Regions from separate parts of the Streptomyces sp. NPDC048361 genome, predicted to be linked through region 2. Evidence: predicted binding sites of a transcription regulator. Region 2 holds the regulator's gene; each other region holds the start of a gene.
What was found. The regulator HrcA, encoded in region 2, represses chaperone genes, less so after heat shock. The targets are predictions, from matches to a motif close to TTNGCACTCNGNNNNNCNGAGTGCNAA.
Positions count from the first base shown of each region.

Region 1 (4,279 bases), on a different contig from region 2:
CAAGCTCGGTCTCGTCGAGGACAAGCCGTACAAGATCTTCGGCGCCCAGGCCGAGGGCTGCTCCCCGGTGTCGACCGCCTTCAAGGCCGGGCACGACGTCGTACGCCCGCAGAAGCCGGACACCATCGCGAAGTCGCTCGCCATCGGCAACCCGGCGGACGGCCCGTACGTCCTGGACATCGCGCGCCGTACGGGCGGCGCGGTGGAGGACGTCAACGACGAGCAGATCGTCGACGCCATCAAGCTGCTCGCCCGTACCGAGGGCATTTTCGCGGAGACCGCGGGCGGTGTGACGGTCGGCGTCACGAAGAAGCTCATCGAGGCCGGTCTCATCGACCCGTCGCTCACCACGGTCGTGCTCAACACCGGTGACGGGCTCAAGACCCTCGACGCGGTGGCCGCCACGTCCCAGGCGACCGCGACCATCCGCCCGAGCCTGGACGCCTTCCGCGACGCGGGCCTGGCCCACTGAGCATGGAGCCGGCCGTCCGCGCGACGCGGGCCCGGCTCGCCGAGCGGCGCCCGAGCCACCGCCGATCCTGAACGATTAGGAGCACCGAACCCATGAGCGTGAACGTCCGCATCCCCACGATCCTGCGCACCTACACCGGCGGGAAGGCCGAGGTCGCCGCCGAGGGCGGCACCCTCGCCGAGGTCATCGCCGACCTGGAGAAGAACCACACCGGGATCGCCGCGCGCGTTCTGGACGACCAGGGCAAGCTGCGCCGCTTCGTCAACGTGTACGTCAACGACGACGACGTGCGCTTTGAGCAGGGCCTGGAGACGGCTACGCCCGACGGCGCCGGCGTCTCGATCATTCCGGCGGTAGCGGGCGGCTGAGGCGCCCTTCTCCGCGCCCTCCGCGCCCTTCTCCGTTCCCGGCACATATGGAATAGCCCCCTCCGCATAAGAAGCGGAGGGGGCTATTCCATATGGTTGAGCGCGGTACAGTTGGGGAAGCCCCTTCGCTTCGAGTGCCAAGCGCATATGAGAACGCGACAACATGGGGTCAAAGTCTGTGAGCCCTTTGCGCCCTAAGTGCGCTTTGCCCGGCCCGACTTGCCCCGGAATGTTGAATTGATGGCATTCCGCTCCCTGAGTGCGCCCGGAATTCTCGTCCGATTGACCTGTTGCAGAGGGCAGTTGGGCAGATACATTCAGCCGCGGTCGACGCGTTCCGGCGCACACCCTCTCCTGTCGGAGGGTGCAGGTCTGACCCGGGTCCGCGAAGTGTGGCCCCGTGCAAGGGCCAGTAATAGGGGAGTTAGGCATGGCTCAGGGCACCGTCAAGTGGTTCAACGCGGAGAAGGGGTACGGCTTCATCGCGGTCGACGGTGGTGCGGATGTTTTCGTCCACTACAGTGCGATCCAGATGGACGGTTACCGCACCCTTGAAGAAGGTCAGCGAGTCGAGTTCGAGATCTCGCAGGGCCAGAAGGGTCCACAGGCGGACATGGTCAAGCTCGCCGTCTGATCTCGGCGCGATCGGCCACCGACGCACTCACGCATGAAGGGGACCACCCATTGGGTGGCCCCCTTCACGCATCCCCCACCTACTTAGGGCTCGGCCCCCGCACCGAGTAGTTAAGGGGGCGCGGGCGTGTGACGTATGGGCGGCGACTGCGCCGCGATGGGCGCGACCGTTCGGCACCGGGTGCCCTACAGGGGCGAGGGCCTGTGACGTAAAGGCGGCGGCTGTGCCCGCGGGGGGTCGCGACCATTCGGCAACCGGGTGTCCTACAGGGGCGCGGGGAACTGCGCGAGCAACCCAGCACGGCCCGCACCCGAAAGCGAACGGGGTCATAGAGGGGGCGCGGGGAACGGCGCAAGGGAGTCCGGCCGCAAGCCGGCGCCGGGGGCGTGGGGGCGGAGCCCCCGCCGACCCCGGGGGAACCGGACAACACCGGTAAGTAGAGGGCCCCGGTTCAAGAGACTCGCTTGCACTCGCAGGTGCCGAGTGCTAATCATTGGGCTTAGCACTCTCCCAGTGAGAGTGACAGAACTTGGATCGCGTCAGTGAGGTCCGCAGACCGAGTGGGGCAAGGAACCACAAGGCCTGCAGGCCGTCCGTCGCGGGCACCGGCACGGTCCACGAAGAACGCCACCCCTGTCCGGGAGGACCACTTCACATGGCCAAGATCATCGCGTTCGACGAGGAGGCACGGCGCGGTCTCGAGCGCGGGATGAACCAGCTCGCCGACGCCGTCAAGGTCACCCTCGGCCCCAAGGGCCGCAACGTCGTCCTCGAGAAGAAGTGGGGCGCCCCCACGATCACCAACGATGGTGTTTCCATCGCCAAGGAGATCGAGCTCGAGGACCCGTACGAGAAGATCGGCGCCGAGCTGGTCAAGGAAGTCGCCAAGAAGACGGACGACGTCGCCGGTGACGGAACGACCACCGCGACCGTCCTCGCCCAGGCCCTGGTGCGCGAGGGTCTGCGCAACGTCGCCGCCGGCGCCAACCCGATGGCCCTGAAGCGCGGCATCGAGAAGGCCGTCGAGGCCGTCTCCGCCGCCCTCCTGGAGCAGGCCAAGGACGTGGAGACCAAGGAGCAGATCGCTTCGACGGCCTCCATCTCCGCCGCCGACACCCAGATCGGCGAGCTCATCGCCGAGGCGATGGACAAGGTCGGCAAGGAAGGCGTCATCACCGTCGAGGAGTCGCAGACCTTCGGGCTCGAGCTTGAGCTCACCGAGGGCATGCGCTTCGACAAGGGCTACATCTCGGCGTACTTCGCCACCGACATGGAGCGTATGGAGGCGTCGCTCGACGACCCGTACATCCTGATCGTCAACTCGAAGATCAGCTCCGTGAAGGACCTGCTCCCGCTCCTCGAGAAGGTCATGCAGTCGGGCAAGCCCCTGCTGATCATCGCCGAGGACGTCGAGGGCGAGGCCCTGTCGACCCTGGTCGTCAACAAGATCCGCGGCACCTTCAAGTCCGTCGCCGTCAAGGCCCCGGGCTTCGGCGACCGCCGCAAGGCCATGCTCGGCGACATCGCCATCCTCACGGGCGGCACCGTTGTCTCCGAGGAGGTCGGCCTCAAGCTGGAGAACGCCGGTCTCGACCTGCTCGGCCGCGCCCGCAAGGTCGTCATCACCAAGGACGAGACGACGATCGTCGACGGCTCCGGTGACAGCGACCAGGTCCAGGGTCGCGTCAACCAGATCCGCGCCGAGATCGAGAACAGCGACTCGGACTACGACCGCGAGAAGCTCCAGGAGCGCCTCGCCAAGCTCGCCGGCGGCGTGGCCGTCATCAAGGCGGGCGCGGCCACCGAGGTCGAGCTCAAGGAGCGCAAGCACCGCATCGAGGACGCCGTTCGCAACGCGAAGGCGGCCGTCGAGGAGGGCATCGTCGCCGGTGGTGGCGTGGCCCTGCTCCAGGCCTCCGCGGTGTTCGAGAAGCTTGAGCTCGAGGGTGACGAGGCGACCGGCGCCAAGGCCGTGAAGCTGGCCCTGGAGGCCCCGCTCAAGCAGATCGCCGTCAACGGTGGTCTCGAGGGTGGCGTCATCGTCGAGAAGGTGCGCAACCTGCCCGTCGGCCACGGCCTGAACGCCGCGACCGGTGAGTACGTCGACATGATCGCCGAGGGCATCATCGACCCGGCGAAGGTCACGCGCTCCGCGCTGCAGAACGCCGCCTCCATCGCGGCGCTGTTCCTCACCACCGAGGCCGTCATCGCCGACAAGCCCGAGAAGGCCGCCGCCGGCGGTGCCCCGGGCGGCATGCCGGGCGGTGACATGGACTTCTGATCCTCCCGGATCGGTAGCTCCACGCAGCACGCGGTTCGCTGCACACAGCTGAACGCCGAGGGCGGCACCCCTGCCAAGGGGGTGCCGCCCTCGGCCGTTTCGGTGCCGCCCCCCGGGGCCTGTCGTTTTCGTGCTCGCCGGGACCGCGGAACGGGGGGTTCGCGTCTCCGTACGCCGGGGCCCGTACCCCGGGGGTCTCCGTACGCCGGGGCCCGTACCCCGGGGGTACGTAAACCCGAACCCCGAGGGTGGTGCTGGCTCCATGGTGCGAGGCACACGGGCCGGGTTACGTTGATGATCGGAGGGGGCGGGCACGGGGGTCGCGCCCCCTCCGACCACTCGAACGGGGGTGACCCCAACTGACGCACATGCGGGGGAACTTCATGACCAGTACCACCCAGCCGCGGGCCCGTATCTTCGGTGCCATGACTCTGGCCGCGCTGGCGGTGGGCGGGCTCAGCGCATGCGGACCACTGGACAACACAACATTCAAGGACGACGCCACCGTCGCGAGCAAGATCACC
Region 1 covers NZ_JBEZKW010000054.1:26,384-30,662, forward strand. The annotation lists gene thrC (threonine synthase) at 1-472, shown strand, start outside; gene AB0D31_RS26615 (MoaD/ThiS family protein) at 565-840, shown strand; gene AB0D31_RS26620 (cold-shock protein) at 1,271-1,474, shown strand; gene groL (chaperonin GroEL) at 2,130-3,755, shown strand; gene AB0D31_RS26630 (DUF4097 family beta strand repeat-containing protein) at 4,139-4,279, shown strand, end outside.
Region 1: the regulator HrcA is predicted to act here: its motif matches at 1,974-2,000, upstream of groL (chaperonin GroEL).

Region 2 (4,279 bases):
CAGGGCGGGGTCAGATCGGGGCTGTAGCTGCGCATGGCCTCATCATTCGGGGCGGCGGGACGGGCAGGATGTGCGGCCGGGGGTCCGGGGGTTGGCCCCCGGGGGATGCAGCCAGGGCGGGGTCGGATCGGGGCTGTAGCTGCGCATGCGTCAGACGATACGGCCGGGCCCGGGCTACGACACGCCGAACCGGCCCGCGAGTTGGTCACGCTGAGCGCGTACGAACGCGGCGTCCACCACCGCCCCGTGGCCGGGCACGTACACCGCCTGCTCGCCGCCGAGCGAGAGCAGCCGGTCGAGGGCGCCGGGCCAGCGCGAGGGCACCGCGTCGGGGCCCGCCTGGGGCTCGCCCGACTCCTCCACGAGGTCGCCGCAGAACACGACCTCCGGGGACCCGGTGCCCGCGGAGACCAGCGCCACCAGGTCGTGCCCGCTGTGCCCGGGCCCGACGTTGGCGAGCAGCACCTGACGCCCGCCCAGGTCGAGCGTCCACTCGCCCGACACTGCATGGTGCGGCACGACCAGGAGGTCCGCCGCCTCGGCCGCGTCCCGCTCGGGCACCCCCTGCTGCACCGCGTCGGCGCGCATCTCCTCGCGGGTCAGGACCCGCTCGATGCCGACGGCCCCGTAGACCTCGGCCCCGGAGAAGGCCGCCGTGCCGAGTACATGGTCGAAATGGGGGTGGCTGAGCGCGATATGGGTCACACGGCGACCGAAGAGTGCCTGCGCCTGCGCCCGCAGTTCGGCGCCCTCGCGCAGCGTCGCACCGGTGTCGTAGAGGAGCAGCGAGTCCGCTCCGGCGATCAGCCCGACGGTCGCGTCCCAGCCGGGCAGGCGTCTGCGCCCCACCCCCACACCGAGCCGCTCCCAGCCGAACTCTTCCCAACTGACGTCCATGAGGCGACGCTATCGGCAATCGACCGGCGACGCCGCACGGTAGCGTGGTCGGCCGCCCTTGTACGGGGCTGTCCTTCCACGGGGCCGCACCGGGTTCGCACCGGGGCCGCACCGGGTTCGCACCGGGGCCGCGCCGGGGCCGTACCGGGCTGCGGGGCGCGCACCGGGCCGCACCCGGCCGCACGGGCTGCGGGGCCTGCGGGGGACTGCCCTTGCTAGGGGCGTACCGGTCGGCCGTACACTGGCCGGGGGATTGCTGGCACTCGCACACAGTGAGTGCCAAACGGACGGCAACTGGAGGTGTGCGCGATGCTCAGTGAACGCAGGCTCGAGGTGCTGCGCGCCATCGTCCAGGACTATGTCGGCACCGAGGAACCGGTGGGCTCCAAGGCCCTCACCGAGCGTCACGCGCTCGGCGTCTCCCCGGCGACCGTGCGCAACGACATGGCCGTCCTGGAGGAGGAGGGCTTCATCGCCCAGCCCCACACCAGCGCCGGCCGCATCCCGACCGACAAGGGCTACCGGCTCTTCGTCGACCGGCTCGCGGGCGTCAAGCCCCTGTCGTCGCCCGAGCGCCGCGCGATCCAGAACTTCCTGGACAGCGCGGTCGACCTGGACGACGTCGTGGCCCGCACGGTGCGGCTGCTCGCGCAGCTGACCCGGCAGGTGGCGGTCGTCCAGTACCCGTCGCTGACCCGGTCCACCGTGCGCCACGTGGAGCTCCTCTCCCTCGCGGCGGCCCGGCTGATGCTGGTGCTGATCACGGACACCGGCCGGGTCGAGCAGCGCATGGTCGACTGCCCGGCGCCGTTCGGCGAGGCCGCGCTCGCGGACCTGAGGGCCCGGCTCAACGCACGGGTGGTGGGGCGCCGCTTCGCGGACGTGCCGCAGCTCGTGCAGGACCTGCCGGAATCTTTCGAACCGGAGGACCGGGGAACCGTCACGACGGTCCTCGCCACCCTCCTCGAAACCCTGGTCGAAGAGACCGAGGAGCGGCTGATGATCGGCGGCACCGCCAATCTGACCCGCTTCGGACACGACTTCCCGCTGACCATCAGGCCGGTGCTGGAAGCACTTGAGGAGCAGGTCGTGCTCCTCAAGCTGCTCGGCGAGGCCAAGGAATCGGGCATGACCGTACGCATCGGGCACGAGAACAACGCCCATGAAGGACTGAACTCCACGTCCGTCGTGTCGGTCGGCTACGGTTCCGGCGGCGAGGCGGTCGCCAAACTCGGCGTGGTCGGACCGACCCGCATGGATTACCCCGGAACGATGGGAGCGGTACGCGCAGTGGCACGTTACGTCGGACAGATCCTGGCGGAGTCGTAAGTGGCCACGGACTACTACGCCGTACTCGGCGTGCGCCGCGACGCATCACAGGACGAGATCAAGAAGGCGTTCCGGCGCCTCGCACGCGAACTCCACCCGGATGTGAATCCGGACCCGAAGACGCAGGAGCGCTTCAAGGAGATCAACGCCGCGTACGAGGTCCTGTCGGATCCGCAGAAGAAGCAGGTCTTCGACCTCGGCGGGGACCCGCTGTCGTCGTCGGGCGGCGGCGGGGCCGGCGGCTTCGGCGCGGGCGGCTTCGGCAACTTCTCGGACATCATGGACGCCTTCTTCGGCCAGGCATCCCAGCGCGGCCCGCGCTCGCGGACCCGCCGCGGCCAGGACGCCATGATCCGGCTGGAGATCGACCTCAACGAGGCGGCCTTCGGCACCACCAAGGAGATCCAGGTCGACACCGCCGTGGTGTGCACGACCTGTTCGGGCGAGGGCGCGGCCCCCGGCACCTCCGCGCAGACCTGTGACATGTGTCGCGGTCGCGGCGAGGTGTCCCAGGTCACCCGGTCCTTCCTCGGCCAGGTCATGACCTCGCGGCCCTGCCCCCAGTGCCAGGGCTTCGGCACCGTCGTCCCCACCCCGTGCCCGGAGTGCGCGGGCGACGGCCGGATCCGTTCGCGGCGTACCCTCACCGTGAAGATCCCGGCCGGTGTCGACAACGGCACCCGGATCCAGCTCGCGGGCGAAGGCGAGGTCGGCCCCGGCGGTGGCCCCGCGGGCGACCTGTACGTGGAGATCCACGAGGTGGCGCACGACGTGTTCCAGCGTCGCGGCGACGACCTGCACTGCACGGTCACCATCCCCATGACGGCGGCGTCGCTCGGCACCAAGGTGCCGCTCCAGACGCTCGACGGCATGGAGGAGGTGGACATCCGTCCGGGCAGCCAGTCCGGCCAGTCCATCCCGCTGCACGGCCGCGGCATCACACATCTGCGCGGTGGCGGACGCGGCGACCTCATCGTGCACGTCGAGGTCCTGACCCCGAGCAAGCTCGACCCGGCGCAGGAGGACCTGCTGCGCCAGCTCGCGAAGCTGCGCGGTGAGGAACGCCCCACGGGCCAGTTCCAACCGGGGCAGCAGGGGCTGTTCTCCCGCCTGAAGGACGCATTCAACGGGCGCTGATCCAGGCTCGGGAAGGGGGCTACGGGGTGCACCCCCGTAGCCCCCTTCTTCTTTGGGGACCGCCGGGACCGCCGGGACCGCCGGGACCGCCGGGATGCGTCCCGGAGCGATGGCGCGACCTAGGCCGCATTCAGCTCCTGCGGTGTTTGAGGAGCGCGGGCCGGGGGGCGGAGCCCCTGAGCAGGGTGGCCAGGGTCACCACCCCCGCAGGAACCGGCGATTCGGCGCGAGAGCAACACCGTGGCACGATGCCAGCATGGCTTTGACCGATCTCTGCCGGTATCCGATCGTGCAGGCGCCCATGGCGGGCGGCGCCTCCGGTCCGGCGCTGGCCGCGGCCGTCTCCGAGGCCGGGGGGCTCGGTTTCCTGGCCGCCGGATACAAGACCGCCGACGGCATGTACCAGGAGATCAAGCAGGTGCGCGGCCTGACCGGCCGGCCCTTCGGGGTCAACCTGTTCATGCCGCAGGAGCCGCACACCGACCCCGCCGCCATCGAGGTCTACCGCCACCAGCTCGCGGGCGAAGTGACCTGGTACGACACCCCGCTGGGCGATGCCGACACCGGGGGCGACGACAACTACGAGGCCAAACTCGCCATCCTGCGCGAGGACCCGGTGCCGGTCGTCTCCTTCACCTTCGGCTGCCCCGAGCGCACCGTCATCGACGCGTTCGCGAAGGTCGGCACGTACACGATCGTCACGGTGACGACACCCCAGGAGGCGCAGGCCGCGCAGTGGGCGGGGGCGGACGCGGTGTGTGTGCAGGGCATCGAGGCCGGCGGCCACCAGGGCACCTACCGCGACGACCCGCAGGCGGGCGGCGCCGGCCTCGGACTGCTCGCCCTGATCACCCTCGTACGCGAGAGCGTCCAGCTGCCGATCGTCGCGGCCGGCGGCCTGATGCGCGGCGCGCAG
Region 2 covers NZ_JBEZKW010000006.1:168,053-172,331, reverse strand. The annotation lists gene AB0D31_RS05785 (MBL fold metallo-hydrolase) at 175-897, opposite strand; gene hrcA (heat-inducible transcriptional repressor HrcA) at 1,207-2,226, shown strand; gene dnaJ (molecular chaperone DnaJ) at 2,227-3,363, shown strand; gene AB0D31_RS05770 (nitronate monooxygenase) at 3,620-4,279, shown strand, end outside.

Region 3 (4,279 bases), on a different contig from region 2:
CCAGTCGGAGTCCGTGGCCTCGATCTCGGCCTTGATCTGGTTGACGCGGCCCTCGACGTCGGCCTTGTTGCCGCCGCCGTCGACGATCGTCGTGTCGTCCTTGGTGATGGTGACGCGGCGCGCGGTGCCGAGCACGTCCAGACCGGCCTGGTCGAGCTTGAGGCCCACCTCTTCGGCGATGACGGTCGCACCGGTGAGGGTGGCGATGTCCTGGAGCATGGCCTTGCGGCGGTCGCCGAAGCCCGGGGCCTTGACGGCCACGGCGTTGAACGTGCCGCGGATCTTGTTGACGACCAGGGTGGAGAGCGCCTCGCCCTCGACGTCCTCGGCGATGATCAGGAGCGGCTTGGAGGCGCCGGCCTGGATGACCTTCTCCAGGAGCGGCAGCAGGTCCTGGATCGAGGAGATCTTGCCCTGGTTGATCAGGATGTACGGGTCGTCGAGGACGGCCTCCATACGCTCCTGGTCGGTGACCATGTAGTGCGAGAGGTAGCCCTTGTCGAAGGCCATGCCCTCGGTGAACTCGAGCTCCACACCGAAGGTGTTGGACTCCTCGACGGTGATGACACCGTCCTTGCCGACCTTGTCCATGGCCTCGGCGATGAGCTCGCCGATCTGCTTGTCCTGGGCGGACAGCGCGGCGACGGCGGCGATGTCGGTCTTGTCCTCGATGGGACGGGCGGTCGCGAGGAGCTCGTCGGAGACGGCCTTGACCGCGGCGTCGATGCCCTTCTTCAGGGCGGCCGGGGAGGCACCGGCGGCGACGTTGCGCAGACCCTCGCGGACGAGCGCCTGAGCCAGCACGGTCGCGGTGGTGGTGCCGTCACCCGCGATGTCGTTGGTCTTGGTCGCCACCTCCTTGACGAGCTGGGCACCGAGGTTCTCGTACGGGTCGTCGAGCTCGACCTCGCGCGCGATGGTGACACCGTCGTTGGTGATGGTGGGGGCGCCGAACTTCTTGTCGATGACGACGTTGCGGCCCTTGGGACCGATCGTCACCTTCACCGTGTCGGCAAGCTTGTTGACGCCGCGCTCAAGGGCGCGACGGGCGTCCTCGTCGAACTTCAGGATCTTCGCCATGGGAGCGGTTCAGCCCTCTCGAAAACTCGGGTTAATGACACTGCGCCCCTCGCCGCCCGGCAATCAGCGGGGTGACCAGGGGCGCAGCTCTCAAAGCATTCGCTTCGAACTCGAAGTACTCGCGTACTCCGGTGAATTACTTCTCGATGACCGCGAGCACGTCGCGGGCCGAGAGGACGAGGTACTCCTCGCCGTTGTACTTCACCTCGGTGCCGCCGTACTTGCTGTACAGCACGATGTCGCCGGTGCTGACGTCGAGCGGCAGACGCTCGCCGTTCTCGAAGCGGCCCGGACCCACGGCCAGGACGACGCCCTCCTGGGGCTTCTCCTTGGCGGTGTCCGGGATGACCAGGCCGGAGGCCGTGGTCTGCTCGGCGTCGAGCGGCTGGACCACAATGCGGTCCTCAAGCGGCTTGATGGCAACCTTGGAGCTGGTGGTCGTCACGATCCGGTCTCCCCCTTCGGAGATCTCACGGGGTTAACTGTTTGGGTGGCGACCAGGTGGATCCGTCGTCGCGGGTGCCGGACCTGCCCGTCGCTGTGTTGGCACTCTCCAGTGGGGAGTGCCAGAAGCGAGACTAGGACGACGGTTAGCACTCGGTCAAGCGGAGTGCCAATCTCGTACCTTCACGGCGGATCCTCGCGGGCGCAGAACACGGCGGATCGTGGCGGCTCGGAGCGGGCGGATCATCGCGGGCTCGGAGCCGGCGGATCATCGCGGGCTCGGAGCCGCCGGAGCATCGCGGGCTCAGAGCCGCCGGATCATCGCGGGCTCAGAGCAATGCGGATCGTCGCGGGCTCAGAGATAGTCCTCAAGGCGGCCCACGGTGAAGCCGCGCGACCGGATCTGTTCGAGTACCTGCGCCGTCATGCGCGTCGCACCGGCGCCGGGCCCCGGCAACCGGGTCCGCACGATGTCCCCGGGGCGCAGCACCCGGGCCCCCTCGGCGTACCGCAGACCGTCGGCCGTCATCGTGACGCGGGCCAGCACCAGCGCGCGCACCCCGCACTCCTTCGCGGCGCGTACGGTACGCGCGTCGTAGGACCCGTACGGCGGCCGGAACAGTCTCGGGCGGGTCCCGTACCGGGCGGCGAGCCGGTCCTGCTGACCGCAGATCTGCGCCCGCTGCCGCTCGTACGTCAGGGTCCGCAGATCGGGGTGGTCGAGGGTGTGGTTGTAGATCCCGGCCCCCAGGGCTCGCAAGGCGTCCACCCGGGCGCGGGCGGTGCGGGCGGCGGCCGCGGCGCCGGAGTCGGCGGCGGCCGCGGCGCCGGAGTCGGCGGCGGCCGCGGCGCCGGAGTCGGCGGCGGCCGCGGCGCCGGAGTCGGCGGCGGCCGCGGCGCCGGGGTCGACTGCGGCCGCGGCGCCGGGGTCGGCGGCGGTCGCCGGAGCCGCGGCGGAAGCGGGAGCGGCGGCGACACCCCGGTCGCCGTGTGCGTCCCCCTCGCCGTCGGCGCCCGCGCGGGCCTCCGTACCGGTGTCGGCGCCCGTGAGGAACAGGGCGACCGGCAGCCGGAGATCGCGGATCATGCGCGGGAAGGCGGGGTCCGCGACCGGCCCGTCGTCGAACGTCAGGAACACCACCTTCGCGCGCACCGGTACGCGGTCGACGACGAACGGCACCCCGGACCCGCCCCTGACGCGAGCCGGCCGGGGTGCGGGCGCCAGCGGGGCGGCGAGGCCCCAGCGCCGGGCGGCGGCCATGCGCGCGTCGGACCCGGGCGGCGGCACGGCGTGCTGGGCGGCCTTGCGCCCGAGCCGTTTGAACGGGGCGACGGGCGCGGTCGGTTCCGAGCACCCGGCCAGCGGCCCGAGCAGCGCGCCGGCCGCGAGCAGCCCGGCCAGGGCGGCCCGGATCCGGCGCGCCCGGCTCACCTCTGCTCCCCGGACCGGCTCACACGTAGTCCTCCAGACGGGCCACGGCGTACCCCTTGTCGGTGATCACCTTCATCACCTGGCGGACCATGTCGGGCATGGTCCCGTTCCAGTCCTCGCGCCCGCGGAAGTGGGTCAGGATGATGTCGCCGGGGTGCAGGTCGCGGTCCCACTCGCGCCACTCCATGTGGTCGGTGAAGGCCTCCTCCGCCCACAGCGGCGCGGCCTCGATCCCGCACGACTTGGCGGCCTTGAGGGTGTCCTCGTTGTAGTTACCGTACGGCGGCCGGAACAACCGGGGACGCTTGCCGGCCCACTGGCCGATCTTGTCCTGCTGGTCGCAGATCTCTTTCCGCTGCTCGTCGTAGGAGAGCGCCGGCATGTACCGGTGGTTGAGGGTGTGGTTGTTGAGCGTGACGCCGAGGCCCTGCATCTTCTTGAAGTACTCGTGGTTGTCCTTGACCAGGTAGTCGCTGAGGAACGCGCTGTAGGGGATGCGCAGTTCCTGCATCATCTTCAGGAAGGTCGGGTCCTTCTCGGCGCCGTCGTCGATCGTCAGGAAGACGATCTTGTCCTTGGTGGGGACGGTGGTGAAGACGGGCGGCAGCGAGTCGCCGCCGTCGGTCTCGAACCCCGGCCGGTTGGTGATCCTCGGCTTGACGGCGGGCGCCGCGGGCGCGAGCAGGGGCGCTTTGGCGAGCCCCCACTTCTTCACCGCCGCGAGCCGGGCGGCCTCGGCGTGCTTGAGTTGGTCGGCCTGACTGGTGAGGGCTCCGGCGGCCCCCTGCTGGGCGGCCTGCGGCCCCGGCCGGCCCGAGCCCGCGTCCTCGGAGGAGCAGGCGGAGGCGAGCAGGGCGGCGGCGAGGGTCAGAACGGCGCAGGCGGCCTTGGTTCTGGTTTTTCCCTTTTGTCGTACTAGTTGCATGGCGCCGCATCCTGTCAGGCACGGGCCCCCCGACCCGTACGACACCGCCGTCACGGACCCCACCATCGCCCGCCTGGCCCACAGCGGGGCCGCCGCTGGACGACAATGACGGGGTGAACGACCTCGACACCTTCTCCCTCCTGCTGGCCGACGAGGGCCGCGCCCTGCTCGCATCCCTGCGGGAGTACGACCCCGCGCAGGAACTCGCGGTCGCCACCAGGCTGCGCCGCGAGCACGACACGAGACTCGTGTCGGCGGCGCTGGGGCAGGCGCGGCTGCGGCAGCGGGCGGTGGCGAAGTTCGGCGCGGCGGACGCGCACCGGATGTTCTTCACGCCCAACGGTGTCGAGCAGTCGACCCGTACGTCGGTCGCCACCCACCGCGCGCGGACCTTCGCC
Region 3 covers NZ_JBEZKW010000024.1:1,156-5,434, reverse strand. The annotation lists gene groL (chaperonin GroEL) at 1-1,080, opposite strand, end outside; gene groES (co-chaperone GroES) at 1,217-1,525, opposite strand; gene AB0D31_RS16115 (polysaccharide deacetylase family protein) at 1,880-2,956, opposite strand; gene AB0D31_RS16110 (polysaccharide deacetylase family protein) at 2,976-3,881, opposite strand; gene AB0D31_RS16105 (class I SAM-dependent methyltransferase) at 3,977-4,279, shown strand, end outside.
Region 3: the regulator HrcA is predicted to act here: its motif matches at 1,671-1,697, upstream of groES (co-chaperone GroES).